DNA from 4 places in the Pseudoalteromonas sp. JB197 genome. Region 4 is predicted to be linked to each of the others. Evidence: predicted binding sites of a transcription regulator. Region 4 holds the regulator's gene; each other region holds the start of a gene.
The links. The regulator sigma-54, encoded in region 4, starts transcription at its own class of promoters, with help from an activator protein. The targets are predictions, from matches to a motif close to GTTGGCACGNNNNTNGNNT.

Region 1 (7,465 bases), on a different contig from region 4:
CACCATTTGTATCTTTGTCGATAGAAAAAGTAGTACACACGTTAATTGAAGCTGTGATACTTGTGTTTGTTGTAATGTATTTGTTTTTACAAAACTTTCGTGCGACGTTAATTCCGACTATTGCAGTACCTGTTGTATTACTGGGTACGTTTGCAATTTTGTATACCTTTGGTTATTCAATCAATACGTTAACTATGTTTGCTATGGTACTTGCCATTGGCCTGTTGGTTGATGATGCGATTGTTGTAGTAGAAAACGTAGAGCGCTTAATGACTGAAGAAAAACTCTCGGCATTAGATGCAACACGTAAATCAATGGACGAAATTAAAGGCGCATTGGTAGGTATTGCTATGGTGCTGTCGGCAGTATTTATTCCGATGGCGTTTTTTAGTGGCTCTACCGGTGTTATTTACCGTCAGTTCTCTATTACTATTGTGTCGGCAATGGGCTTGTCGGTATTAGTGGCGCTTATTTTAACGCCTGCACTATGTGCAACCTTACTTAAGCCAAGTCATGTACACGATAAAACATCATTTATGGGGCGTTTTTTCTCTGGCTTTAACCGTGGTTTTGATAAAACAAACCGTGGTACCCGAGGTATTGTTGGCCGTATGATCAGCCAATCAAAGCGCTACTTACTTATTTATGGTGTGCTTGTAGGTGGCATGGTGTATGTGTTTTCAAGCTTACCAACCGCTTTTTTACCAGACGAAGACCAAGGTATATTATTTAACCAAGTAATGTTGCCTGCAGGCTCTACTATTGAGCAAACGTTAGGTGTAGTTGAAAAAGTAGAAAACCATTATTTGAATGACCAAGCCGAAGCGGTAAGTTCTATTTTTACGGTAACAGGCTTTAGTTTTGCAGGTTCTGGACAAAACTCAGCAATTGGTTTTGTGAGCTTAAAGCATTGGGATGAGCGCCAACGTGACGACCTATCGGTAAATGCAGTAGCAGGTAAAGGAATGGGGTATTTTTCAACCATAAAAGAAGCGTTTGTATTTGCTTTCCCACCACCGGCAATTGTAGAACTTGGTACAGCTAATGGCTTTAATATGTTTTTACAAGACCGCGTTGGCTTAGGCCATGACGAGCTATTAAATGCACGTAATATGTTGTTGGGTATGGCAAGCAAAAGCCCTGTTTTAGCGGGTGTGCGTCCAAATGGCCAAGAAGACATGCCAGAGCTGCAACTTGATATTGACCTTGCAAAAGCAGAAGCATTGGGCGTTACTCAAACCGATATAAATAGTACTTTGTCTACCGCATGGGGTAGCCGCTATGTCAATGACTTTATTGACCGCGGCCGCGTGAAAAAGGTATACATGCAAGGCGAAGCTGATTCGCGCATGGTGCCAGAGGACTTAAATAAGTGGTACGTGCGTAATAATAATGGCGATATGGTGCCGTTTGCAGCATTTGCTAGTTCGCACTGGTCTTACGGCTCACCACGCTTAGAGCGCTACAATGGTTTTTCTGCGATGGAAATTCAAGGTAGTGCAGCACCTGGCTATAGTACAGGGCAGGCTATGGATGAAATGGAGCGTTTAGTTAAGCAATTGCCAAACGGTATTGCTTCTGAGTGGTCGGGTATATCTTATCAAGAACGCTCAAGTGGTGGGCAAGCGCCTTTACTGTATGGATTGTCGCTGTTGTTTGTATTTTTATGTTTAGCTGCGTTATACGAAAGTTGGTCAGTACCATTTGCTGTAATGATTATTGTGCCACTGGGTATATTTGGTGCGATTATGGCGGCATTAATTGGTAACTTATCAAACGATATTTACTTACAAGTAGGCTTGTTAACCACCATAGGTTTGGCTTCTAAAAACGCGATATTAATAGTTGAATTTGCTATTCATAAAATGGAAGAAGGCCTGAGCTTAGTGGATGCTGCAATAGCTGCTGTTAAACTGCGTTTACGCCCAGTATTAATGACCTCGCTGGCCTTTATTTGTGGTGTTGTACCTTTGGCTATTGCGTCGAGCGCAGGGTCGGGTGCACAAAATGCGCTGGGTATCTCTATTATTGGTGGTACATTAGCTGCCTCTACCTTAGTGGTGTTATTTGTGCCTTTGTTTTTTGTTTTAGTACGTAAAACATTCTCAAGTAAATCGGCAGTAGCAACGAAGGAGAGCGAATAATGAACTTAAAAACATTAGGTTTAAACGCACTTACTTTAGCTGTATTAACGGGGTGCCAACTTGCCCCAGAGCAACAAGAAATAGCTTTACCTGTGCCTGATGCGTATGCATCGGGTGCAGAGCAAGCGCAAGCTCCGCAGCTAAATTGGCAACAGTTTTTTAACGATGAAAAACTGCAAGCGTTAATTGCACAGAGCCTTGAGCATAATAAAGACTTACAAATTGCTGCATTAAATGTGCAGCGCGTGCGTGGCTTATATCAAATAGAAGACTCGGCATTATTTCCATCGCTTGATATAAATGGCTCTGGATCGCGTCAGCGCTTGCCGGGTGATTTATCGAGTACTGGTGAGCCGCGTATTAATTCGCAGTACAGTGCTACCGTAGGTATTACCTCGTATGAGCTTGATATATGGGGCAAGGTGCGCAATCAGTCAGCGCAAGCACTGCAAACCTTATACTCTACGCAGCTGAGCCAATACAGTATGCAAGTGTCGCTTATTGCTGAGCTTGCTAATGCCTGGCTTAACTATGCAACCGACCAGCAGCTATTAGCACTGGCCGAGGAAACCCTAACGTCGCAACAGTCGTCGTTATCACTTACTCAACAAAGTTTTGATTTAGGTGCTGCATCAGCAATTACCCTAGAGCAACTTAAAAGTACGGTTGCTACAGCTAAAGTTGATATAGCAAAGTATAAGCGTTTATTAAAACGCGATAAAAATGCGCTTGATTTACTAGTAGGTAATAGCGTTGCCAGTGATTTACTGCCAAATGCGTTACTTAATCATTTACTCGACTTACCAGAAGTACCAGTTGGTTTACCGTCTGATTTACTCACGCAACGCCCTGATATTAAAGCGGTTGAGCATCAGTTGTTAGCGGCTAATGCAAATATTGGTATTGCGCGTGCTGCGTTTTACCCAAGTATTAGTTTAACCGCTAATGCGGGTACTGCATCAAGCGACTTAAGTGGTTTATTTGATGGTGGCTCGGGTACGTGGAGTTTTGTACCTACTATTAATTTGCCTATTTTTAATATGGGCCGTAACCAAGCTAATTTAGATGTTGCTAAAGCGGCGCAACAAATAGCGCTTACCACCTATCAGCAAAAAATTCAGCAAGCGTTTCGTGAAGTTGCTGACGTACTCGCAGATAGAGAAGGTTATAACGCCCAGCTAAGCGCACTTGAGCAGTTAGTGCAAAGCCGTCAAGCAACCTTTGATATTTCGCAAGCGCGTTACGACAAAGGTGCCGACAGTTACTTGCAAGTTCTTGATTCGCAAAGAACTTGGTACAGTGCCCAACAGCAGTTAATTACGGGTAAGCAGGCATTACTTGCCAGTAAAATTAACTTATACAAAGCAGTTGGCGGCGGCTGGCAAATTACCTCACCAGCGGTGCAAAATTAAGTAGTCTATATGGTCTATAGCTTTTGCTATAGGCCATCACTAGAATGTTAAATTTATAATACTTCTAATTTAACAGCGCTTTATTTGCTGTAACTAAATATTTAGATGCAATTGGTTTTTATAATAGACAGGTTAAATAGTGGAGTTGTAAGTGACCCATAAAAGTAAAAGACATGCAGATCCTGCATTAGTCGAAGCACGGCGCGCACAAGTACTAGATGCTGCAGCAGACTGCTTTCGTCGCAAAGGCTATCATGGGGCAGGCATGGCTGAAATTGCAAGAACTGCGGGTATGAGTGCCGGCCATATCTATAACTACTTTGAAAGTAAAGAAGCAATAATAGAGAGTATTATTGAGCAAGATATGCAAGAAATGTTTTCTATATTTCAAGAATTTGAAGAGCAGCCTGGCGATATCCTCACAATACTTTTAGGCAGTTTGCACAAAGGAGTGCAAAGGCATATGGATACCGGGGCGTGTGTAATCGATTTAGACATGATGGCAGAAGCGGCCAGAAACAATAAAGTGGCTACGTTACTACACGAGGCTGATACCCAAGCGCGCGATAGAATGAGACAGTTATTAATTAGCGATAGAAGCTTGTTAAAATCACACTCAGAGCAAGAACTCGATAGCCGTATTAATGTTATTTTTTCGATGATGGCGGGCTTATTTCTTCGAAAAATGCTCTACCCAGAACTCACCGAAGAAACAGTATTAATAGCACTTCGCCCAGCGATGAAAACGCTACTCATGCCTTTTGAAGTGCATGACGAAGTACTGTAAGAAGTACTGTAAAAAGCACTATAAAAAGTGCTCAAATTGGTATTAGGGCGGTTACAGGTTAAAACCGCTCGATTGACCATTGTAATGCAATCAGTGCTATAGCAAATGAACCCACCGGCATTAACCATTTTTTATACCACTGATAGCCTCTTATGCTGATTAACACCGGCAATGCTATGAGTAAAATACTGAGCTGACCAATTTCTACCCCTAAGTTAAATGCCACAATACTCAATAGCTGATAATCGCTCGACAGCCCCAACTCACCCAATACACTGGCAAACCCCATGCCGTGCAATAAACCAAATGCAAATGTTACCCAGCCTAAGCGCAATACCAGTGGCCATACACTATTAAGTGCAGCAAAAAGTACTGACAGGGCAATACCTAGCTCTACCCAGCGGCTATTAGGGTATGTGTTTGATAGGGGGCGTTATGGCAAGTTTTTATAAATGCTTCTACAATCCAGCCCAATACAAGTGAACAAAGTGTATTTTCCTAATGTGAACAATTAGCCTACTATAGTGTAAAAACAGCAACGTTTTATAAGTGGACTAAAAAAAGGCTTAACAAATAAAAATTAAAATGTTAATTATCAATAACATAACTAACGATGAATAAGTAAATGCTGGCGTGAAATTTGCTTTTACAATATTAAGGCATGATTAATAAATATAACAACAACGAGCATATATTATAAAAGGAGAACATATGTGGGCTGCAATTAGTTACTTACTATTGGCATTTATACTCATATTTATTGGCTGGGAAGTTAACTCAATTTACTTTTCAATTGTATTTTATTGGAGTGCGTTGTCACTACTTTTAGTGGGGGGCGCTTATATATTCGATATAGCAAAAGTGTTTAGAAAACGAGAAAACGGCGTTATCCCTTTTTATATTCGCTGGGCGTTTATTCCTTTTTTATTTGGCGCACAATTATACAATGCGTGGGCTCGTAAGCACGATAAAGTGCCGCCTATTCAAAAGATTAATGAACATTTGTTTTTGGCATGTCGATTATTTCCCTCTGACATAGATACACTAAAAGAAAACGGTATTACCGCAATACTTGATGTAACGTGCGAGTTTGACGGTTTAGAGTGGAGCTCTACGCAAGAAAACATTAATTATTTAAACATTCCGGTACTCGATCATAGCGTTCCTACGCATTCGCAGTTAAACCAAGCAATTAATTGGATCCATCATCATGTACAAGAAGATCGCCGTGTGGTGGTGCATTGTGCTTTAGGGCGCGGGCGCTCTGTGTTTGTAATGGCGGCCTACTTGCTTAGCCAAAATAAAGATGCCGATGTGCATCAAATACTGGCACAAATAAAAGAAACTCGCGAGACAGCTAATCTTAATAAACGCCAATTACATCACTTAGCTAAGCGTCATAAAAAAGGTGAGTTAGTAATTAAAAACAAAGCATTTTTGATTGCAAATCCGGTGTCGGGCACAAAAATGTGGCAAGACAAACAACACCTAATTATTGCTAGTTTATCGGCTTATTACGACTTAACCGTATTAACAACCTCAAAAGAAGTTAACGGCGTAGCGCTTGCTAAACAGGCAATAAAAGAGCAGCCAGATATTATTATTGCTTGTGGTGGTGACGGCACAGTGACAGAAGTGGCCAGTGTATTAGTGCACACTAAATGCAGGTTGGGTATTATTCCGCTGGGCACGGCTAACGCATTAGCGCATGTGTTAATGGGCATAAAATCAAAATTTATTCCTGTTGAACAAGCCTGTGATTTAATTATTGATGGGCAAACAAGTTTAATCGACACAGCTTATTGTAACGACGAGCTAATGTTACTACTGGCAGGAATTGGCTTTGAACACTCCATGATTGAAAAAGCCGACCGTGAAGCTAAAAACAAATCTGGGCAACTGGCCTATTTAAATGGTTTTTTACAAGCCTTTGGTGAACAAAAAGCACAAGTATTAACAATAAAGCTTGATGATAACGAACCAACGCAAGTAAGTACCAATAGTTTTATTGTTGCTAATGCCGCACCCTTTACTACTTTGCTAGCTCAAGGTGGCGGGCAGCCCGATCATAGTGACGGGCTTCTTGATGTGAATTGGTTAATACCCAATAAAGAAAATGGCACTACAGTACTGAGTATTGCCGAGCTGATGTTTAGCAGCATTACACAAACACATTTAGCTATTAATTCGCATCATACAAATGCTAAAAGAGTGGAAGTAAGTGCAGAGCAAGAGATTAAATACGTAGTAGATGGAGAGGTGAAAACTTCTAACAAATTAGTTATTACAATTTCACCTGGATCATTAAACGTTATTTGCAAAGAACAGCTAGATAAATAATACACGGCTATAAAACGGCGTTATTACACGCCGTTTTATTATTTATTTTTTGATCGAAGGCCAAACAAAGCCCGATGTATCAGGTGCTCTATCGGAAGTGGGCCTTGGTGCACTTTTGGGTCTACGAATTGGCTTGTTATTTATGGTATGAATATAAAGTGCTTCTACTTTATCTCGTGCCCATGGGGTTTTACGCAAAAATTTTAAGCTCGATTTAATGCTTGGTGCATCAGTAAAGCATTTAATTTTAACCTGTTCACCCAAAGTTCTCCAGCCAAGTCGTTGCTCTAACTCAACAAGTATTTGTTCTAACGTTACCCCATGTAAAGGGTTTTTAGGTTGATTATCCATAGCTACACTACTTATTTAAACTGCGCATAGTGTAACTTAATTCACTCGTAGAGGCTAATTCACTGTAATTGTAGCGGACTTAGTAGGGTAAATAGCATTGCCTTGTTTGTCGAGTTTAAGCCAAATTAGTTGACTGTTGTTATGTTGTACAAATTTAGCCCCGCAAATAAGCGTAAATGAGTGTATTTGTATTAACGCTCCTTCGCTGTAGCGTTTATTGTCGTACCAACAACTTGTGTCGGTATTTACAAACTGATTAGCATCGATAACAGAGTGGGTTTTAATTGTATTAGCATGGCTGAGTAGCGAATAGCTTAAGCAGCTAATATAAAAACATAAGATTAATAAATGGCGCATTTTAGTCTCAAATTGTCGCAGGTTTAAAAATAATACACTAAGCTAAAAAACATGCTAGGGTAAGGTATACACAA
Region 2 (7,465 bases), 2.1 Mb from region 4:
AGGTAAGTTCGATCTTATTATTAGTAACCCACCTTTTCATACCGGTATTGCAACCGACTACACAGTGGCTGAAACCTTTTTAGCCAATGCTAAACAGCACCTAACTAAAGCAGGTAAGTTAAATATTGTTGCTAATAGCTTTTTAAAATACCCGCCAATTTTAGAAGCACAATTTGATAACTATCAAACCGTGTTTAAAAATAATAAGTTTGCCGTTTACAGCAGTTAATAATGCTCATGTTTGAGCACCTCACGTGCTCAAACTTATTTATAAAATTAATTACCCTCCTGAATTTTTACCGCTTAGCAATAATAGTCAAAATATTGAGGGGAATAGTAAAATCAAGTATTTGACCTTTTTATAACAAATAAATAAGGATAAGGTACGAGAACTATTTCAAGCCGTCTATCTGCTGGCAAACCTGTTAAGTAATATCCAAGTAAACTCTGAGCGTAAGACAGCTTTTATAGTCAAAGTAAAAACGACACTCACCAACAACACCACAGCTTAAACAACGTACTGATTAATTATAAGCATGCTCTTGAATTTTAACTTTATGACCTCATTAATAGAGCATTCGTTATTCAACTATATTATTTAGTGAATTAACTGCTTAAAGTTAAATATTTTCTGAACTTTAATGCTTTTAAGATATCACATACATTGATGAAAGGTTGGAAAGTGATATAATTTCGTTTTGAATTAGTCTGATTATTTTAAGTATCTTTACCTGATTGATGGATGTATCAATTACTAAAGGGAAATGGCTTTGACTTTAATAATTCAAAATATGCATCCAATTTTAAAGATCAATTAAACAGTAGCTTTACTCTATACCTTTTAAGTAGGCTGTGCGGATCCTGCTGTTTTTCTCTAATTGTTTTTACTTGTTAACAATTAGATATAATCCTATACTCTTTTAGTAATCGGTTTATAAAACTATACCGGTTTTTTTTATAAATAAAACACACCAAAAGGTTAATTAAAAATGCAAACGCCAGTCATTCTGATAGTAGAGGATGAAGACGTAACTAGACTAAACCTCGTTAGTTTATTTGAAGCTGAAGGTTACAAAGTTATTGAAGCCATTGATGGCGATGACATGCATGATAAGCTTACAAATAATGACGACGTCAATCTTGTAGTTATGGATATCAATCTACCGGGTAAAAACGGGCTAATTTTAGCACGTGAGTTACGCCAAAAACGCAAAGTCGGTCTTATTTTCTTAACAGGCCGTGACAATGATGTAGATCGTATTTTAGGCCTAGAAATTGGTGCTGATGACTATATTACTAAACCGTTTAATCCTCGCGAATTAACTATTCGTGCGCGTAATTTAATTACTCGTACTGCCCTAGGTGGTGAAGAGTCTGCACTTGAAACAAATGGTGTAATTACGTTTAACGGTTGGGAACTTGACGAAAACAGTCGCTGTCTTACTTCTCCAGGTGGAGACGCAAAACGTCTACCTAAAGGCGAATACAGAGCACTGCGTTTAATGCTTGACTCTCCAGGTCGTATTTTTAGCCGTGAGCAATTAATTAAACACATGACTGGCCGTGAGCTACGTGCAAACGATAGAACAGTTGATGTTACAATTCGTCGTATTCGTAAGCACTTTGAAAGCGACAACTCAACAACTGAGTTGATCAGCACCATTCATGGTGAAGGTTATCGCTTCATTGGTAAAATCGACAGCTAATTAGTTACTCTAATTGCTGTAAGAATAAATGAAGGGCATGTTGTCCTTCATTTATTTTGTCTGCTAAAACATCTAACCACTGCTTTAATACCTCGTCAGATTCATCCAGCGCACCATACTCCATTACTTTTGCATGCAATTGCACATCATTTAAGCCTACAGATCCCGCAGCACCTTTAAGCTTATGTGCAACTGATTTATATTCTTCTCTGTCGCCTGAGTTTAACGAGGTAAGTAACTCTTGCTGATACTGGGGGTTGAGTTTTTCAAATAACTGACTACTGCGTTTAAACACCACCAAACCCATTGAGTTTACAAAGTCTTCTATAGTTTCAACATCAAGTAAATGTGCATTAATGTCAGCAAGCGCTGCTGCACTTACTTTTAATTGTGGCTCATTACTTCTTGTTTGTTTTATACCAAATAAATCAGCTAATATTTTATCTAGTTTTACCGTATTGATAGGCTTAGCGAGCGCTCCTTGGATTGAAATCCCCTCTAGCTCTTGCTCTGCACTGCGCACATTTGCGGTAAGCGCTACAATAGGTAATTTATCAAAATGGCTATCGGCTCTTATTTGCCTTGCTACTTCATCACCGTTTATATCGGGTAACTGCATATCAAGTAAGATCAAATCTAAATCGTCTTCAGTTTCTACAAAAGACAATGCATCTTCGCCGGTCTCAGCCCAAATAACTTCATGACCACGCTGTTCAAGTAAGTTAGTCGCAATTTCGGCATTTAACGGCACATCTTCTACTAACAGTATATTTAAGCTGCGTCCTACATAACTATTCTCAGTGGGTGCGCTACATAAAATTAACGGTATTTCTACTATAAAGCAGCTCCCCTCGCCTTCGGTACTATTAACCGAAATAATCCCCTGCATTGCATCAACTAAGGCTTTGGTTACTGCTAAGCCAATGCCAGAACCAATAGCATTGGTGCCTTTAAGATCTGGCGCTTTATAATACATATCAAAAATACGAGAGAGCTGTTCGGCTGGTATGCCTTCTCCGGTGTCTGATATTTTCATGGTAAGCCAAGGGCCATCATCTCGATTTTCACGAATACAGGTGAGGGTTACACTGCCCTTATGAGTAAATTTAACCGCATTATTTATTAAGTTCCAAACAACTTGGCGAAGTCGGGTTGGATCTAGTTGCGCATAAATATCTAGCATGCCTAAGCGTTTAATATCAAAAGAAAGATCTTTTTGTTCAGCAATTAGGCCTGCAAAGTTAACCACATCATTAATAAAGTCAGATACGTTTATAGCATTAGTTGCAATATCTAACTGCTCTCTGTCTATTTTGTCTAAATCTATAATGTCGTTAAATATATTACCTAGTGTTTCGGCACTCGAAAACACCGTATTACACCAACTACGCTGCTGTTTATTAAGCTCTGTATCTAGCAACATACGTGTTAAACCAACAATGCCATTAAGTGGTGTACGCAACTCATGGCTCAAAGTGGCAATAAACTTACCTTTATCTTTGTAGGCTGTTTCAAGTGCTTCTGCAGCCTCTTTACGACTCGTAATATCACGGCCAAATGCAAGTAAACCTATGTACTCACCTTTATCGTTAATAAATGGCAATTTACGTAATTCAAACCAACGCGTTTCGCCGCCCACATCGTATTGAACATCTATAGTTAATGCTTGATGAGTTTGCTCTACCTGTTTATCGGTTTTTAAAACTTCAGATAAAAATTGATTAGGAAATATTTGTTCAGCACTCTTACCGATTAATTCGTCACTGGTTTTACCCATTACTTCTTCAAACATTTTATTACAGCCAGCAAACACACCGTTGTTGTCGCGGTAATAAAATAAATCGGGGGAGGAGTCTACTATTGAGCGCTGTAGCATACTTTGCTGGGCAAGCTCTTGTTGTGTTTTTTTACGCTCAGCAATTTCTTTTCTTAGCTCTTCTATTGCCCGGTGCTTGGCATGGAACGCCATTTTACGCTCATCAATTTCTACATTTAAGCGATTTATATTATCTTTTAATGTTTGATTGAGTAGCTTTTCTTGTTTTGTCGCACTGTCTAAATATGCATAGGAGGCATCTAGTTGCCTGATTGAATTTATTAGCACGCTTATAACCAGAGGCGATACCACAGAGGTAAAAAATACCACTGCCAATATATCAACAAGATTAACTTCTCCAACGGCAACATAATAAAACATACTTGATAAAACAAGCGAAACTGCCAATAACAAAGCATAGCAAATGGCTGCAGTTTTAAACTCACCAAACCGAGTTATTAAACTAGAAAGAACTCGGGCCCAAGGGCTCAAAGAAGAATCGGTCATATATCAGTGTTTCTCTTAGCTTAATTACAAAAAGGTTTAAATTGCATGTTATGGTTAATTTTAGCATTTTCTATCAGCTATTTTCATGTTGTGCGATAAAAACTCTAATATTTATTGTTTGAATCATTAGCTGGCTACAACTCATCATTCCAGCAATAAATTATTTAGTGTAAAATGCAGCGCTTTATTATTGCTAATAACGAGTAACACACCATGCAAACTAATATGCCCGATATAGCTAACACGGCTCCCGCCTTACAAACTGGTACATTAGACTGGGTGGGAATGGGTGAAATTGAACTGCCATTTATTTTTGAGTCGCATGGCATAACGCCAGTTACTGTTAATGCTAAAGCCCGCGCTTTTGTAAACTTACACAAAGAAGATGCAAAAGGCATTCATATGTCGCGCTTATTTTTAGCGCTCGACACGCTCTCTACTGAGCAGCAAGTTAATCCTCAAACATTAGCTCAAGCGCTTGATTTTTTTATTAGTAGCCACGAAGGCTTAAGTGATAAAGCACTTATAGAATTTAAGTTTGAATTACCACTGCGCCGTAAATCGTTATTAAGCGGCAAGGCTGGCTGGAAAAGCTACCCTGTTATATTAACCAGCACAATTGAACAAGGTGTTATTAATTACGAGCTAAGTGTTGATGTAACCTATTCATCAACTTGCCCATGTTCAGCGGCACTTGCGCGTCAGCTGATACAAAATGCATTTGCCGAAAAATTCAGTCAAGAAACCCTCAGTCAAAAAGAAGCACTAGAATGGCTAGGTACTACGCAAGGTATTGTAGCCACCCCACACTCGCAGCGCTCAATTGCTAATGTAAAAGTAAAGCTCGACAGTAATATTACTCAATTTGACGTAGTTAATTTAATTAACACGATTGAAGATGAATTAAAAACGCCAGTACAAGCGGCAGTTAAACGTGAAGATGAACAAGAGTTTGCCCGCCTAAATGGTCAAAATTTAATGTTTTGTGAGGATGCTGCTCGTAAAATTAAAGCGCTACTAGAAACACAGCAATACAGTGATTACTGGTTACAAATAAATCATTACGAATCGCTGCATGCGCACGACGCACTCGCTATTGCAGTTAAAGGCGTTGCTGGCGGTTATAGAGCTTAAGTTCTTATTTTGCAGTGTTCAATATCCATACGGAAACATACTACTTAACTAACTAATTTAGGCACGTTAATTGCTTTACTTAAGCAGTGTCAATTTGTTGTTATGGAGTTACCGTATGGAATTCGCTTTATTATCAATTTTAGTATTAGTTGTTGGGGCCTCTGTTGTTGCGTCAAAGTTTAACGATGATGGCGGAAACCCTTATCCTTTTACCCGCAAGCAAAATGTATTTACTCAAGTAGAAAGTGCTTTTTTAAATTTATTAGAACGCGCAGTGGGCGATCAGTATAAAATTGTTAGTCGTGTAAAACTAATCGACGTGATTGATTGCAAACAAGGTTTATCGGCAAAGTCTAAGCGTGCAGCAATGGCTAAAGCTAAAAATAAACAGCTTGATTTTGTGCTAGTCGATAAAGAAAAAATGACCATAGTGGCAGCCGTAGACTTAGTAAACAATGCCAATAAAGATGGCCATAAAGCACAACGCGACTGGTTTGTTAATGGCGCATTAGAGGCCGCTGGCATCCCGCATATTCGTATGAAAGTAAAATCAGGCTATCGCCCAAGTGAAGTACGCGACGCTATTATGTTTAAACTTGGCAAACCTGCGGCTACGCAAACAGCTCGCCCTATTCGTACCCGAGTTCAAAAACCAGCGGTACTATCACCTTCTCAAGCTAAAGCGCACTCTACAGCACTAGCCGAAATTTAACGTAAATAACATAATAAAAAGCGAGCAAAGTAAAACTGCTCGCTTTTTTGTTTTTTAGCGCTAACTTCACGTATAATCAGCGCATTCAAACTCAGGAACTTAACACTATGAATGTTGGTATTATTGGCGCAATGGAGCCAGAAGTTAAAATTTTGCGCGAAGCAATGCAAAATCCACAAACTTTAACTAAAGCTGGTTTTACTTTTTATACCGGTGAATTAGCAGGTAACACTGTAACATTGGTTCAATCTGGTATTGGTAAAGTAGCATCAACTATTGCAACTACATTACTTATTGACAACTTTGCCCCTGATTGCGTAATTAACACCGGCTCTGCCGGCGGCTTTGATCCGTCATTAAATGTGGGCGATGTAGTTATTTCGTCAGAAGTTCGTCATCATGATGTTGATGTAACTGCCTTTGGTTACGAAATAGGTCAAGTACCACAAATGCCAGCAGGTTTTGCAGCACACCCTAAATTAGTGGCTGCCGCAGAGCAAACTATTGCGCAAATTAGTGACGTAAAAACCTTAGTTGGTTTAATTTGTACCGGCGACATATTTATGTGTGACCCAATACGCATTGAAAAAGCCCGTAGTGACTTTCCTACAATGCTTGCAGTAGAAATGGAAGGGGCATCAATTGCGCAAACCTGTCATACACTTAATACACCGTTTGTGGTTATTCGCTCGATGTCAGATATTGCCGGCAAAGAGTCGCCGCAGTCGTTTGAAGAATACCTAGAAACAGCATCAATCAATTCATCTAAAATGGTAGTGGCGTTACTTGAAAAGCTAACGGCAGTTTCACTGTAAATGCTCAGCAATATGGTTCAAAATCACTTGGACTTTATTGTGTTTATAATGGCGCTCCTTGCTGAGCGCTTTTTACCACTTGTTAGTTGGTATCATCCTAACACTGCTTTAACGGCTATTTTTAGCGCTATTGGTAAGCGTATTTATAAAGTAGCAGAACCCAATAGCTATCAATATTTAGCCGCAACCCTTGCCAGTACACTTATTTTAAGTGTGGTACTTATTATTATTGTATTACTACTGGAATTTGCATTTTACCCTGAATTACTCGCCGGGCTTATTTTATATTTATGCCTTGAGAGTAAAGCCATTGATAAAAAAGCACTACGCATTGCTAAGCTTACCAAACAAAACCAAAAATCTGCCGCCCGTGAGCTATTAAAGCCATTAGTAGCCCGAGACGTTACTAAACTCTCTGGTGCAGGCATAATTAAAGCCTTAATAGAGAGCCTAATATTACGTACTGCAAGATATTACTTTGTGGTGATATTTGTTTTTTTAGTACTTGGCCCTATTGCAGCGCTTGCCTATCGATTACTTACTTTAATTGAGCAGGCATGGCGCAGTAACATTAAACCCAACAGCCCTTTTTTAAAGCCGCTTAAAATTACCTTGTTTATTATTGAATTTATTCCTATGCGCTTATTGGCACTGACTATTGCAGCCAGTAAAGCGAGCAAGCTAAGCATGCATTATATAAAGCATTATGGCAGGCACTTTTATCAAACTAATACTGGGTGGCTTTTAAGCACTTGCTCTGCATCATTAGGCGTAC
Region 3 (7,465 bases), 1.8 Mb from region 4:
TACTATTTTACTAGATGAAATTACCGAAATGGATTTGGGCTTACAAGTTAAACTACTACGTGTATTACAAGAGCGCGAAGTTGAACGCTTAGGGAGTCGTAAAACCATTGCGCTAGATGTACGCATACTCGCAACCAGTAATCGCGATTTAAAACAAGCGGTAGCGAATAATCAGTTTCGGGAAGATTTATATTATCGCCTTAACGTTTTTCCACTCATGTGGCGGCCATTGTGCGAGCGCCCTGGCGATATAATTGTGTTGGCAAAACACTTAATTGAACGCCATTTAATAAAAGCTAAGCAGCCGCTGGCTATTTTAGATAAGCAAGCTGAGCAAAAGCTCCTTAGCCATACATGGCCAGGTAATGTACGCGAGCTTGATAACGTAATTCAACGTGCGCTTATACTGCGCAGTGGCAACAGCATAAGTGAGCAAGCTATTTTTATTGAAAATTTAGCCCCAAGCAACTTTGTAGTAGAGTCGCCAATTGTTGAAAGCACATTAACTAGTGCTTATTACGATAATAAAACAACAGCCATTACTAATGATGAAAAGCCTGATGAGCAAAAATCAGATTTACTAGCTCAAGATACAGGCAGTTATAAAGATGAGCTTAAAGATAAAGAACATCGAATTATTTTAGAAACGCTTGCGCGTTGCCAAGGCAAGCGTAAAGACGTAGCCGAAACCTTGGGAATTAGCCCGCGAACTTTACGTTATAAGTTGGCGCAAATGCGCGACTTAGGTATTTCACTTCCTGCATAACCTTCAAAAAAGCCCTAAATTCAACATCTTGGATTTAGGGCTGTCAAAACTCTGACTAAGTAAATAAACTCTAACACACTGTATTTAAAGGGTTAATTAAGTGGCACGCTTTGTGCATTCTTAACCTTAAGAGTTAACTGTATTGTTAGAGACAAATAATGAAAATTCAAAATAGCGCTGTATTTCAAGAAATGCAATCTATGGCCTTAGAAGCGGGCCGTAATAATCAAATTAATAAATTGCCTACACAAGCTCAGCCTACGTCTTCAGCACAATTTGGTGATATGCTCAGCAATGCGCTCAATACTGTGCATGAGTTACAGCAAGACACAGGTCAAAAAGTAAAAGCGGTTGAAATGGGCGACAGAAGTGTATCGCTTGCTGAGGCGATGATTGCTTCGCAGAAATCTTCTGTTGCATTTGAGGCGACCGTACAAGTTCGTAATAAACTTGTTGAAGCCTATAAAGAAATCATGAATATGCCTGTTTAATTTAGGTAGTGGAGAATAATTGTGGCGCAATCTAATCAATCTACAGATCTTGCACTTGCTGATGGCGGTATTGAGCATGGTGATAGTGACGATCAACAAGAACAAAAGTCGGGCTATTTAAGTGCGCTAAGCGGTGTTGATGTATTGCGTCAAGTTACCCTTATTATTGCATTAACTATTTGTTTGGCGATTGCCATTTTTGTGATTATTTGGGCACGTCAGCCAGATATGCGCCCGTTAGGTAAAATGCCTACCGAGGAGCTAATTCAAACACTTGATTTTTTAGATGCACAAAAAATAGACTACCAACTAGATGGCAACGTTGTTTCTGTTGATGAAAGTGAATACCAGAATATAAAATTACTAATGACTCGCGAAGGCTTGGATCAAGGTCCTACTTCTGGATCAGACATAATTATGCAAGATATGGGCTTTGGTGTAAGCCAGCGCTTAGAGCGCGAGCGCCTAAAGCATGGCCGAGAGCAACAACTTGCCCGCACTATAGAAGAGCTTAATAACATCACTCGCGCCAAGGTGCTGTTAGCTATTCCAAAAGAAAACGTATTTGCTCGCAGAGAGAAAAAACCTTCAGCAACTGTGGTGCTTACGCTTAAACGCGGACGCTCACTTGACCGTGAAGAAGTAGACTCAGTGGTTGATATGGTAGCCTCTGCAGTGCAAGGGTTAGAGCCTGCACGTGTAACGGTAACCGATCAAAATGGCCGTTTATTAAACTCGGGTTCACAAAGCTCACTCGATGCACGCTCTCGTAAAGAATATGATTTAGAACGTAAACGTGAGCAAGAATACCTTGAAAAAATAGACAGTATTTTAATTCCTATTGTTGGTTTAAGTAATTACACCGCGCAAGTTGATTTAAGCATGGACTTTAGCTCATTAGAAGAGACACAAAAGCGCTATAATCCTGACCTACCTGCGATAAGAAGCGAAACGACGTTTGAAGAAAATAACATTGGTGGCTTAGCTATTGGTATTCCTGGCGCATTAACGAATCAACCGCCAGTTAACTCAGATATACCAGAAGAAATAACTGAAGGCGGAGCCGGTAGTGCAACCGCACCAGGTCGTACACATAAAGAAGCGACGCGAAACTATGAACTTGATACCACTATTTCGCACAAGCGCCAGCAAACCGGAACTATTCGCAGAATTAGTGTATCGGTAGCGGTTGACTATTTACCAAAAGTGGGCGAAAACGGGGAAGCTACTATGGTTCCACGCTCGGTAGAGGCACTGTCAAATATTAGACGTTTATTACAAGGCGGTGTTGGTTTTGATATACAACGTGGCGATGCCTTAGAAGTAGTTACAGTTCCTTTTGTACGTGAAGCAACAGACCTAGACTTTGAACTACCGTTGTGGGAACAAGACTGGTTTATGAAAATAGTACGCTTGGTACTAGCAGCATTAGTTATTATTGTATTGATAATGGCCGTAGTTAAACCTATGCTAAAGCGTCTAATTTACCCAGACAGCACGCTTGATGAGTACGATGAAGATGCTCTTAGTTCAGGGGTTGATATTGGCGATAATAGCTTAGATATGTTAAATAAAGATTTTGATTCTGCTTCAATAGGCTTTTCAAGTGATGGTACATTGCAGCTTCCCGATTTACATGGTGACGAAGATTTACTTAAGGCCGTACGTGCTCTTGTAGCTAATGAACCAGAACTATCATCACAAGTAGTGAAAGCGTGGTTAACAGAAGATGACTGATCAAAACCAAAAACAACTCCCAGCAGCATTTGATGTTGATAAGCTTGATGGTGTCGATAAAGCCGCTATTCTATTGTTGAGCTTAACAGAGGAAGATGCAGCGCAAATACTCAAACATTTAGAGCCTAAGCAGGTGCAAAAAGTGGGTATGGCGATGGCTGGATTAGAGGATTTATCGCAAGCTAAAATAAGCGCGGTTCATAATCTATTTATAGAGCAAATACAAAGCTTTAGTACAATTGGCTTTCAATCAGAAGACTTTATTAAAAAAGCGCTTACCGCTGCGTTAGGTGAAGATAAAGCCGCCAGTCTGATTGACCAAATAGTAATGGGTTCGGGTGCTAAAGGGCTTGATTCGTTAAAATGGATGGACTCGAAGCAGGTAGCTAATATTATTCGTAATGAGCACCCGCAAATTCAAACCATTGTATTGTCGTATTTAGAGCCTGAGCAATCTGCCGAAATATTGGCGCAGTTCCCTGAAAAAGTGCGCCTAGATTTAACTATGCGTATAGCTAACCTTGAAGAAGTGCAGCCTGCTGCATTGCAAGAGCTTAACGAAATTATGGAAAAACAGTTTGCTGGCCAAGCAGGTGCGCAAGCAGCAAAAATGGGCGGCTTAAAAGCGGCTGCCGATATTATGAACTACCTAGATACCAACGTAGAAGGGCAGTTAATGGACTCTATTCGTGAGCATGACGAAGAGATGTCGCAACAAATTCAAGATCTTATGTTTGTGTTTGAAAACTTAATGGACGTAGATGACCGTGGTATTCAAGCAATTTTACGCGAAGTACAACAAGACGTACTAATGAAAGCGATTAAAGGCACAGACGATGCACTTAAAGAAAAAATACTCGGTAATATGTCTAAACGTGCTGCAGAAATGCTAGCCGATGATTTAGAGGCAATGGCGCCGGTGCGTATTAGTGAAGTAGAGTCTGCGCAAAAAGAGATACTCTCTACTGCGCGTCGCTTATCTGACTCGGGTGAAATACAACTCGGCGGTGGCGGTGGCGAGGAGTTTTTATAAACCATGACTAAACCGTCAATGCACAAAGGGCGTCCGCTGCACGCAGATGAAGCCGATGAGCTTTTAAAGCATTGGGATATTCCTGATGTAGCACCAGATAAGCAAAGTTTTGGTAATCGTTCAACCGCTTACGGTACACCGCTTGCGGAGCTGTATAGAAAAGAAATGGCTGAAGAATCACCAATAGAAGAGCCGCAAGAGCCTGAGTTACCTGCGCTCACTATGGCTGAACTTGAGCGCATTAGACAAGATGCGTTTGAAGAAGGTGTAAAGCAAGGACACGAGCAAGGCTACATAGACGGTTTTGATAAAGGTGTTACCGAAGGTAAAGAAGCGGGCTACAAAGAAGGCCTAGAGCTGGGCAAAACTCAGGGCCATGAAGATGTAAAACCACTAATAGAAGAGCAGTTAACGAGTCTGCGTAGTATTTTAGAGGGATTAACCGCGCCACTGGGTAAAGTGGATGAGCATGCTGAAAAGCAATTAGTGCAATTAGCGGTTATGCTTGCAGAGGCCATTATTTATCAAGAAGTAAAAACCTCTCCCGATGTTATTTTACACACCCTTAAACACAGTATTGATGCCCTTAATACTGAGCAAGAAAAAGTACGTATTCATTTACACCCCGAAGATTTAGAGTTAATAAAGCAAAGTTATGGCGAGCAAACAGTGACAGATAATAACTGGCAGTTAATTGCAGAACCAACGTTAGAGCGAGGCGGCTGCGAAGTTAAAACGGCGCAATCATCGCTTGATATGACACTTAAAACGCGTGTCAAAGAAACATTGGATAGTTTTTTGCATAACAGTAGTATCTAACTATTTTATTGGTCTGTTATGTCTGCTTTAGATGTCTCATTAAGCGAACGCTTATCTCAATACAAACAGCATATTAAACCGCCAACACTTGCTGTAGCGGGTATTTTAACGCGAGTAGTTGGCCTTACCCTTGAGGCCAAAGGCTTACGTGCGCCTGTAGGTAGCCAGTGTAAAATAGAAACCATGAACGGCTTTGTTGATGCCGAAATAGTTGGTTTTAACGACCAAACATTATATTTAATGCCAAACGATCATATATCGGGGGTGCTTCCTGGTGCTCGAGTGATCCCACAACTTAACGACACAGGTTTACCTGTAGGCATGAGTTTGCTGGGCCGCGTAGTTGATGGCTTAGGCCGCCCTCTTGATGGTTTAGGTAAAATTAATGCCGAGCACTATCTTAAATTTGCCCAAAAACCGATAAACCCCCTTTCAAGACGACCCATAAGCCAGCCAATGGATGTAGGCGTGCGTGCTATAAACTCAGTAATAACAGTAGGACAAGGCCAACGAATGGGCTTGTTTGCAGGCTCGGGTGTAGGTAAGTCGGTACTGCTTGGTATGATGACACGTGGCAGTGAAGCCGATGTTATTGTGGTGGGGCTGGTGGGTGAACGTGGCCGTGAAGTAAAAGAATTTATTGAAGAAATACTTGGTGTAGAGGGGCGAAAACGCTCGGTGGTTGTAGCAGCACCGGCAGATTCTTCACCATTAATGCGTTTAAAAGGCTGCGAAAGTGCGGTGACTATTGCTGAGTACTTTCGCGATCAGGGATTAAACGTTTTGTTATTGCTCGATTCGGTAACGCGTTATGCCATGGCGCAGCGTGAAATAGCACTTGCGGTAGGCGAGCCACCGGCGACTAAAGGCTACCCGCCTTCGGTGTTTGCAAAGCTGCCTGCGCTGGTGGAGCGTGCCGGTAACGGCGGAGAAGGACAAGGCTCTATTACAGCCTTTTTTACTGTACTAAGTGAAGGCGATGATATGCAAGACCCCATTGCCGATGCAGCGCGCGCTATACTCGACGGCCATATTGTACTTTCGCGGGAGCTGGCCGACAGCGGTCATTATCCGGCAATTGATATAGAAAAATCGATTTCGCGAGTGATGCCACAAGTGGTATCTGAGACGCATATGCAACAAGCGCGAGTGCTTAAGCAGGTGTATTCTATGTACCAGCAAAATAAAGACATGATCACCTTAGGTGCGTATCAAAAAGGGACAGATCAAATGCTTGATCAAGCCATTAATATGATGCCAAGAGTAAATGCCTTTTTACAGCAAGGTATGCGCGATGTAATTAGTTACGACGATGGCCTGCAAGGGCTGGCGCAGTTATTAGGGCAAGCATAATGGCTAAAAACAAACTGCATTTATTATTAAAAATTGAAAACGATAAAGAAGAAACACTACGGATGAGCTATTTGCAGGCGAATCAAAATTTACAAGCAAACCAGCAAAAGCTCCAAGGTTTAAATGACTTTAGATTGGAATACACCCAGCAATTACACATTAAAGGACAGTCGGGTTTATCAAGTGCCGGGTTTAGTCAATTTCATGCATTTATTGCCAAAATAGAAGAAGCAATTCGCCAACAAGCCAATACCGTTAATACCGCAAAACAAGTGGTGAGTCAGCGTAAAACACTGTGGTTAAAGCAGCAAATTAAGGCTAAAGCAGTCGCTAAACTAATCGAAAAACAACAGTTGAAGGCTAATGTGCTGGTGGCTAAAAATGAGCAAAAAATGTTGGATGAGTTTTCTGCTAATCAATTTTTTCAACGTCATAATAGCAACCGAGCTTAAAGTAAAAGTGCGATTGTTCTTTTGAATGAACACTAACAAATTAGGCACGTTAATTGCTTTATTGTTAGGTGGTGTATAATTTTAGGCATTATGAGGTGGCTTGTTGCCGCTTTATATTAGGTGATTTATGGCGATTAATAATATTTCAGTGTTAACAGTATCAGAGCAAGAGGTTTTCTCAAGTAAACAAACGAGTGACGCCTCGAGCTCCAGTGAAAACGCGAGTGCTGGCTTTTTTAACCAGTTGGAAGATGCTAATAAAGCCGTTTACAATAATAGCAACAAAACTAAAACACAAAATACAGATGAAGAAAATACTATTGCTACACAGCCTAAACAGGCAGAAGTGTCGGATGATGCGATATCGGGTGATAGTATGTTAGCGCAAATAAATGCAGCCCATACAATGGATACTACGGTTAAAAAAAATGCAAGCGTTAAGGCTGAGGTGCTAGATGAAGATGCCAAGCAATTAAAAGCGAAGCCAGATGATCAACTTGCTCCTATTGTTATAGCGCCGCATAGTTTAGCTGTAAATGAAACAGTAGCTAAAACCACGGTTGATGTTGATAATGATGTGTTAGACAGTTCCGCTGTGAACTCTCAGGCGAAAGATGAGAAGTTAATACCACTGAGCAAAAACATAGTAGCCGTTAATAAAGCGGGTGTAACCGTACATACTCAGTCAGTAGATGCTGCAGTGATTAGTTTGCTAAGTAAAGACAGCGAAGCAATTAAATCAGATCCGTTACTTGCTAAACTTACACCCGAGCAGCATGAGCAATTAACTACGCAGCTGCAGGCAAGTAGCAAA
Region 4 (7,465 bases):
TGTTGTAATTGTTGTAATTGTTGTAGTGGGTAGTCTTGTTCGAAAGTTTCGGGCATTGGCGTCCTTAATTTATTTTTATAACGTTAGGGAAGAAGTTAGTCATTAACTTCGTTCAGTTTATCTTACTTTTTTTAGCCAAACTAGCTTAAGGTTTCACTAACCCTATATTTTAGCTCGTTTACTTGGTTTAAATAAAGTGCCTACTATTCTTGTTCGTTAAAGCGCTGCGCTATTAATTGGCCAACGGCATGTAAAGCATGCTCTGCATCGGGTCCTTCGCACACTACTTTTACTTCTTTACCTTGGCTGCTTTCTAGTAACATTAAAGCCAGTACACTATCGCCAGCGGCTTCTTTTTCATCTTGAAATAAGGTAATAGATGCGTCAAATTGTACCGCTAATTGTGCTAATACGGTAGCGGCTCTAGCATGCAGACCAAGTTTGTTTTTTATTAAAAACGTATTTTCTAAGCGCATAAGATACTCTACTTAAGCTGAACAGATGATTATTTAAATTGAATTATTTTTCTTGCTCGCGATGGCGAATTTTTACATTAGGGTGAGACATAGCAAAGCTTTCACCAATTGTTTGCGCTAAATAAACTGAGCGGTGCTGACCACCAGTACAACCAATAGCAATGGTTAAATAACTGCGATTATTACGCTCTAGGTGTGGTAACCACGTTTGTACAAAGGTTTGAATTTGCCAAGTGAATTTTTGCACAATACTATGACTAGCTAAATAATCTTTTACTGGTTGATCTAATCCAGTTAAAGGCTTGAGCTCCGGTTCCCAGTGTGGGTTTGGTAAAAAACGCGCATCAAAAACATAATCAGCACCTTTGGGAATACCATGCTTAAAGCCAAACGACTCAAAGGTAATGATAAGCTGTTTGTCTTTTTTACCGAGTATGGTTTCACGCATAGATTCAGCAAGTTGATGCACACTTAAATCGGTTGTATCAATGACATGATCAGCCCGCGTTACGAGTACATCGAGTAATTCTTTTTCCTTTTTTATTGCTAAATCTAGCGGTAGCGAATCAATCGAAAGCGGGTGCAAACGACGTGTTTCTGAATAACGGCGGATTAACGTTTGATCGTCGCTATCTAAATAAAATAACGTTGGTTTAGCAAAGTCGGGCAAGTACTCAAGAATATCGTTAAACTGCTGCTGATCTTTAGGCAGGTTACGCACGTCTATACTAACGGCTATTTTATCGTAGTTATCAGAGACACTGCGCACTAATGAAGGCAGCAAATTTACCGGAATATTATCTACACAATAGTAACCTAAATCTTCTACAACACGTAAAGCAACTGACTTACCAGAACCTGATCGGCCACTTATAATAATTAATTCCATTTACCACCCCTTTATTAGTAACTAGGATTGATCCAAAATAACTTGGTATAACGCTTCATCAGACTTTGCCGCACGCAATTGCTTACAAAACTCTTTATCGTTTAGTTTATCAGCTATTGTGGCTAGTGTTTTCAAGTGCTGCTGGTTATCGCCATCGGGCACTATAAGCGCAACAAAAATATCAACTGGACGATTATCAATTGCATCAAAATTAATAGCGGTTTCGCTTATTAAAATTAAGGCAAGAGGCTCTTGTGCCCCGCTCATACGGCCATGTGGAATTGCTATTCCTCGGCCAATACCGGTACTACCTAACTTTTCTCTTGCCAATAAAGCAGTGAGAATATCTTGCTGAGGTAAATACGGCATTTTTTTATGCGCGAGTTCACTGATGAATTCTAAAATTCTTTTTTTACTATTAAAAAGGACCACAGCTTTGCTGCAGTCCAGGCATATAAGTGAGCTTAATTTCATAGTGTTAGTGTCGAGCAAACTTCTCTTTGTGTTTAATTACTTGACGATCGAGTTTGTCAATCAACGAGTCAATGGCAGCGTACATATCTTGGTGTTCGGTCGATGCAAATAGCTCAGCGCCACTTACAAAAATTGTTGCTTCAGCTTTTTGACTTAATTTTTCTACATCGAGAATAACATGCACATTAGTTATGTGATCTGAGTGTCTTTGCAGCTTTGCAAATTTATTATTTACATAGTCTCTTAATGAGTCTGTAATGTCTACATGACGACCAGTTAAGTTTAGTTGCATCAGCATTTTCCTCTTTGTTGTACGTCTTAAATCAAGCTTTTACGTTGATTCGACGGGGGAATAGCCAGAGATTCGCGATATTTTGCAATTGTCCGTCTAGCTACTTTAATTCCTTGCTCAGCCAATATATCTGCAATCTTGCTATCACTCAATGGTTTGGCTAAGTTTTCTGCAGCTATCAACTTTTTAATCAGGGCACGTATGGCAGTTGATGAACATTCGCCACCATTTTCGGTGCTTACATGGCTTGAAAAAAAGTACTTAAGCTCAAAAATGCCACGTGGAGTGTGCATATATTTTTGCGTAGTGACCCGTGAAATAGTCGACTCGTGCATTTCAACTATTTCGGCAACATCGTTTAATACCATAGGTTTCATGGCTTCTGGGCCATGTTCAAAAAACGCTTGTTGCTGCTTAACAATACAATTAGTTACTTTCAGGAGTGTTTCGTTTCTACTTTCGAGGCTTTTAATAAACCATTTAGCTTCTTGTAAGTGCGAGCGAATAAATTGGCTGTCACCGCTGGATTTTACTGTACGAGACATAGCCGCATATTGGCTGTTAACACGTATTTTTGGCATGCTATCTGGGTTTAGCTCTACCACCCAGCGGCCTTTTATTTTTTTAACAGACACGTCAGGTATAACGTATTCAGACTCTTCTCTGACAATAGTATCCGCAGGCTTAGGGTTAAGCGTATGAATAAGTGTCATTATTTCTTTAAGCTCTTCTTCTTTGAGCTTAGTTTTTTTCATTAACGTACGATAGTCGCGAGCAGCGAGTAAATCGATATGATCAGTTAACACCATTTTTGTTTCGTTAATATAAGGGGTGTCTTTATCAAATTGATTTAATTGAATGCATAAGCATTCTTGCAAGCTGCGAGCTGCAATACCAACAGGATCAAATAATTGAATGCGCTTTAGCACTGCTTCTATTTCATCTAGTTCTACTTCGTGTTCGTCATCACTTTCTTGATTAAAGCTTGCTAAAAGGTCTTCGCAACTGATAGTTAAAATACCAGAGTCATCTACGGCTTCAACAATAGCTATGGCAATAGCTTCGTCTATAGGACTAAAAGGAGTGAGCTGTAATTGCCACATTAAGTACTCATGCAGGGTTTCGGCTGATGCACCTTGATAAATAGATTCATCTTCAGGCATTGGCCCTGATGAAGAGGCAGGCGCTGCGCTCATATATTCATCCCATGATACATCCATGGCCATATCGTCGCTTATGGTGTCTTTGTTTAGTGCTTCACCGCTATCTTGCTCATACTCGCTTGGGGTGTCGTCAGCAGAGGCGCTAACAGTAATGTCATCTGCTTTTTGCTCGTTTTTACCTGCTGATTCTTCCGTGTAATCTTGTTCATCAACTTCAAGTAATGGGTTGCTATCAAGTGCTTCTTGTATTTCTTGCTGGAGATCCAAGGTACTAAGCTGCAATAAGCGAATAGCCTGTTGCAGTTGCGGAGTCATTGTAAGTTGCTGGCCCATGCGCAGCTGTAATGATTGCCTCATTTATCTCTAACAATCCTTATAAATTGATATGATTAATCTTAGCAGATGCTTATAGTAATAACATAAATATTACAGTTTGAACTGCTCGCCTAAATAAACATCACGTACTGTTTTATCGTTTAATACAAATTCAGGAGTACCAGATGCAATTAGCTCCCCATGAGAAACAATGTAGGCTTTTTCACAAACATCAAGGGTTTCCCTTACATTGTGGTCGGTAATTAGCACGCCAATACCACGATTTTTAAGGTGTTCTATAATTTTTTTAATATCGAGTACTGAAATAGGATCCACGCCAGCAAAGGGCTCATCAAGCAATATAAATTTAGGATCTGCAGCTAAAGCACGTGCTATTTCTACGCGGCGACGTTCACCACCAGATAGCGCCATACCTAAGCTGTCGCGAATATGTTGCAGGCTAAATTCGTCCAATAAACTATTTAGGGTTTCTTCCCTGGCTTGTTTATTTAGTTGCTTACGCGTTTCTAAAATAGCCATTAAATTTTGATACACAGTGAGCTTTCTAAAAATAGAAGATTCTTGTGGTAAATAACCAATACCTAAACGAGCACGGCTGTGCATAGGAAGTAAGGTAATATCGTTATCATCAATTAATATTTTACCTTTGTCGCTAGGTACTAAGCCTACAATCATGTAAAAGGTAGTGGTTTTACCTGCGCCATTTGGGCCAAGTAAACCAACAATGCTGCCAGCTTTTACTTCAAGTCCTACATTTTTAACAACTTCACGGCCTTTATAGCTTTTTGCTAATAGCTCTGCTTTTAATGTACTCATGGCTGACCTTTATTGAGTTTTTGTTCTTTTTTTGCGTCTATAGGCACTAAAATAGTGTGTACCCGATCAGTTGAGTTTTCATCTTTTTCAGCACTTATAAGCTGTTGCTCTATATCGTAGGTGATGCTTTTAGCCGTAATTTTTTGCCCAGCTTGAGAAATGTTTGCATCTCCTACTAGGGTTAAAAAACGTTTCGCTACATCGTAACGTACTTCGTTAGCGCTGGCGCTCATGACAGTACCATCTGCTTGCTTTTCTTCAAAATATGCAGGACTGCCCGTGGCAATTAATAGTTGTTTATTATCGCCAAGTTCGTCGCGCTTATGTACTTCTAAACGATCGGCGGTGATACGACGATTACCGTGAATTATCTCGACGTTTTTCTCAAAAATACCAACGTTTTCTTTTAGTTGGCCTTCTTGGCGGTCAGCACTAATAGAAATTTGATTAGCTAATGGGGAAGTACTTTGCTCTGCCGCATTACTATTAAATACAAGTATAAGCGATGGAATAATAAGTATTTTTGCAAGGTTATTGGTCATAATATAGTGTTCGCGTATGGTTAATTAGTTTTATCACCTCGGTTGTTAAATTGGCTTCAAGGCCTTTACCGGTGATCTTTAAATTCGGTCCAGTTATAATAACGGGTTGTTCGCTGTGCATAGTGAGTAGCTTTATATCTACTTGAATATTGTCGGCGGTGATTTTGTCTATCATTGCACCATCAATTAAGTTTTGGGCAGTTACATTACCCTCTAAAATTAATTGTCTTTCATCGTAAAGTGTTGCTTCATCAGCATTTATACGCCACGTTTTTTGTCTATCGTCGTACAATATAAAAGTAGGTTTTTCGAATAAGGTAAATCCTAGCTGCTCGTAAAGCTCCGTTTTAACCGCAGTTACTTTATGGCTAATTTCACCGTTTTCGTCAAAAGCTGTTTGTTTTAGCTCAATGGCGGTGTAATCGGGTTTAGCTATCACTTCTGCGTCGGCTTTAACAACCGCATTTATCTGAGTAAAATAAGGGTACCAAAGCCAAACCATACAGCTGATGAATAAAACGCTTAAGACTATGCGCGCTATATTCATGAACTAGTGCCTTGGCTGGTTAATGGTTTATTGTTTTCAAGCATAAGTAAGTCGGTCAGCTCTCTTACTGCACCAAAACCACCCGGCATTTGCGTAGTGTAATGTGCTAAGCGTTTAATTAGTGGGTGCGCATCGTTTACTGCGACTGCAAAGCCAACTAACTCCATAACAGGCATATCTGGGCCGTCATCACCAATATAAGCAATTTGCTCATCGCTTAAATTAAGCTTGTTTTTAAGCTCTTGGTAGGCAATAAGCTTGTTTTCTTGACCTTGATAAATATGCTGTACGGTTAAGCTGGTCATGCGTTGTTGTACTATTTGCGAGTGCCTGCCGGTAATAACCGCTACTTCAAAGCCGCTGTTAATAAGTGCTTTAATACCAAAGCCATCTTTTGTATTAAATGCTTTTAGCTCTTCACCTTGGTTGCCTAGGTAAATTCGGCCATCAGAAAATACGCCATCAATATCGCATATAAGTAGCTTTACTTTTTTTGCGCGCGCTTTAGCGTCATCACTTAGCGCTTGATAGAGCTCTCCAAATTGCATTTATAATACTCCCGCTTTAAGTAGGTCTTGCATATTGAGTGCACCAATAGGCTGATTATGCTCATTAATAATAATTAAGCCATTAATACGTTTATGTTCCATAATATTAAGCGCTTGCGCAGCAAGCATATCTTGGGTTGCCGTGGTACACGATTTAGTCATTACTGCATCTATTGACGTGGTATGAATATCAACGCGTTGCTCTAAAATACGGCGTAAATCACCATCGGTAAATAACCCAGCGAGTTGCTGATTATCGTCAACTATGGCGGTCATACCTAAGCCTTTAGCTGTCATTTCAATCAGCGCATCTTTAATAGTTTGCGAAGTAGTTATAATAGGCGTATTTACACCGCTGTGCATAACATCTTTTAAGGTGAGCAGTAATCGCTTCCCTAAACTGCCACCGGGATGCGATAGTGCAAAGTCATCGGCAGTAAATCCGCGTGCTTCTAACAGTGCTACCGCCATTGCATCGCCCATAGCGAGTGTTGCCGTGGTACTGGCTGTTGGTGCTAAGCCTAATGAGCAGGCTTCTTTTTCTACTTTAATGCATACATGCACGTTAGCAAGTGTGGCCATGGTTGATTGTGTATTTCCTGTCATGGAAATAATTTTTGCACCAAGGCGTTTTAACACTGGAATAATATTAAGTACTTCACTGGTTTCGCCTGAGTTAGAAATAAGCATAACGACATCGTTTTTAGTGATCATGCCCAAATCGCCGTGGCTGGCTTCGCCTGGGTGCACAAAAAAAGCAGGGCTACCAGTGCTTGCTAAAGTTGCCGCAATTTTATGGCCAATATGCCCCGACTTACCCATGCCAATAATTATAATACGGCCACTGCAGTCATACATAAGCTGACATGCCTGATGAAAATTATCATCTACATATTGTTTTATATCAAAAAGTGCTTGGCGCTCGATATCAAGAACACGTAGCCCTTGCTCGATAAAACTTAGCTTGGTCATAGACAACTCTTACCCTATTTGACTAAAGATGTAACCTTGGTAAATCAAAAATGCGCTTAGCAGTAAACCACCTTCTACTCTATTGATACGCTGTGCGCCTCTAAAGTTCAATGACATAACAATAAGTGCCAAGGTTGCTGCAATCATAATCAGTACATCACGATTAGCAATAGAAGGGTCGATTATCGATGGATTGATAATACCGGCAAGTGGTAACACGGCTAAAATATTAAAAATATTTGAGCCCACAATATTACCCAGTGCTAGGTCATCTTCATTTTTAAGCACACCTGCAACAGACGCTGCCAGTTCTGGTAAACTGGTGCCAATAGCAATAATAGTTAAGCCAATTACCAAGTCACTTAAGCCAAAGAATTTTGCAATATCGACAGCTGAGCCAACTAAAAAAT

Region 1: a site for sigma-54 is predicted at 4,971-4,989, ahead of CIK86_RS18385 (diacylglycerol kinase family protein). Genes of this name have one in related genera too.
Region 2: a site for sigma-54 is predicted at 5,221-5,239, ahead of CIK86_RS10610 (DUF2726 domain-containing protein). Genes of this name have one in related genera too.
Region 3: a site for sigma-54 is predicted at 866-884, ahead of fliE (flagellar hook-basal body complex protein FliE). Genes of this name have one in related genera too.

Annotation. Positions count from the first base shown of each region.
Region 1 is NZ_NRGZ01000002.1:719,278-726,742, reverse strand. Features, by position in the region: gene CIK86_RS18405 (efflux RND transporter permease subunit) at 1-2,144, shown strand, start outside; gene CIK86_RS18400 (efflux transporter outer membrane subunit) at 2,144-3,556, shown strand; gene CIK86_RS18395 (TetR/AcrR family transcriptional regulator) at 3,708-4,343, shown strand; partial or broken gene CIK86_RS18390 (HupE/UreJ family protein) at 4,402-4,755, opposite strand; gene CIK86_RS18385 (diacylglycerol kinase family protein) at 5,055-6,683, shown strand; gene CIK86_RS18380 (VF530 family protein) at 6,726-7,034, opposite strand; gene CIK86_RS18375 (YnjH family protein) at 7,089-7,391, opposite strand.
Region 2 is NZ_NRGZ01000001.1:2,242,616-2,250,080, forward strand. Features, by position in the region: gene CIK86_RS10590 (methyltransferase) at 1-229, shown strand, start outside; gene arcA (two-component system response regulator ArcA) at 990-1,706, shown strand; gene arcB (aerobic respiration two-component sensor histidine kinase ArcB) at 1,711-4,029, opposite strand; gene folE2 (GTP cyclohydrolase FolE2) at 4,243-5,163, shown strand; gene CIK86_RS10610 (DUF2726 domain-containing protein) at 5,279-5,875, shown strand; gene mtnN (5'-methylthioadenosine/S-adenosylhomocysteine nucleosidase) at 5,983-6,690, shown strand; gene CIK86_RS10620 (cobalamin biosynthesis protein) at 6,691-7,465, shown strand, end outside.
Region 3 is NZ_NRGZ01000001.1:1,943,597-1,951,061, reverse strand. Features, by position in the region: gene CIK86_RS09255 (sigma-54 dependent transcriptional regulator) at 1-766, shown strand, start outside; gene fliE (flagellar hook-basal body complex protein FliE) at 925-1,257, shown strand; gene fliF (flagellar basal-body MS-ring/collar protein FliF) at 1,279-2,994, shown strand; gene fliG (flagellar motor switch protein FliG) at 2,987-4,027, shown strand; gene fliH (flagellar assembly protein FliH) at 4,031-4,846, shown strand; gene fliI (flagellar protein export ATPase FliI) at 4,865-6,199, shown strand; gene fliJ (flagellar export protein FliJ) at 6,199-6,651, shown strand; gene CIK86_RS09220 (flagellar hook-length control protein FliK) at 6,779-7,465, shown strand, end outside.
Region 4 is NZ_NRGZ01000001.1:165,899-173,363, forward strand. Features, by position in the region: gene mgtE (magnesium transporter) at 1-56, opposite strand, end outside; gene CIK86_RS00745 (HPr family phosphocarrier protein) at 204-476, opposite strand; gene rapZ (RNase adapter RapZ) at 520-1,365, opposite strand; gene ptsN (PTS IIA-like nitrogen regulatory protein PtsN) at 1,387-1,839, opposite strand; gene hpf (ribosome hibernation promoting factor) at 1,844-2,131, opposite strand; gene CIK86_RS00765 (RNA polymerase factor sigma-54) at 2,158-3,651, opposite strand; gene lptB (LPS export ABC transporter ATP-binding protein) at 3,721-4,446, opposite strand; gene lptA (lipopolysaccharide transport periplasmic protein LptA) at 4,443-4,988, opposite strand; gene lptC (LPS export ABC transporter periplasmic protein LptC) at 4,978-5,535, opposite strand; gene kdsC (3-deoxy-manno-octulosonate-8-phosphatase KdsC) at 5,532-6,083, opposite strand; gene CIK86_RS00790 (KpsF/GutQ family sugar-phosphate isomerase) at 6,084-7,055, opposite strand; gene CIK86_RS00795 (calcium/sodium antiporter) at 7,065-7,465, opposite strand, start outside.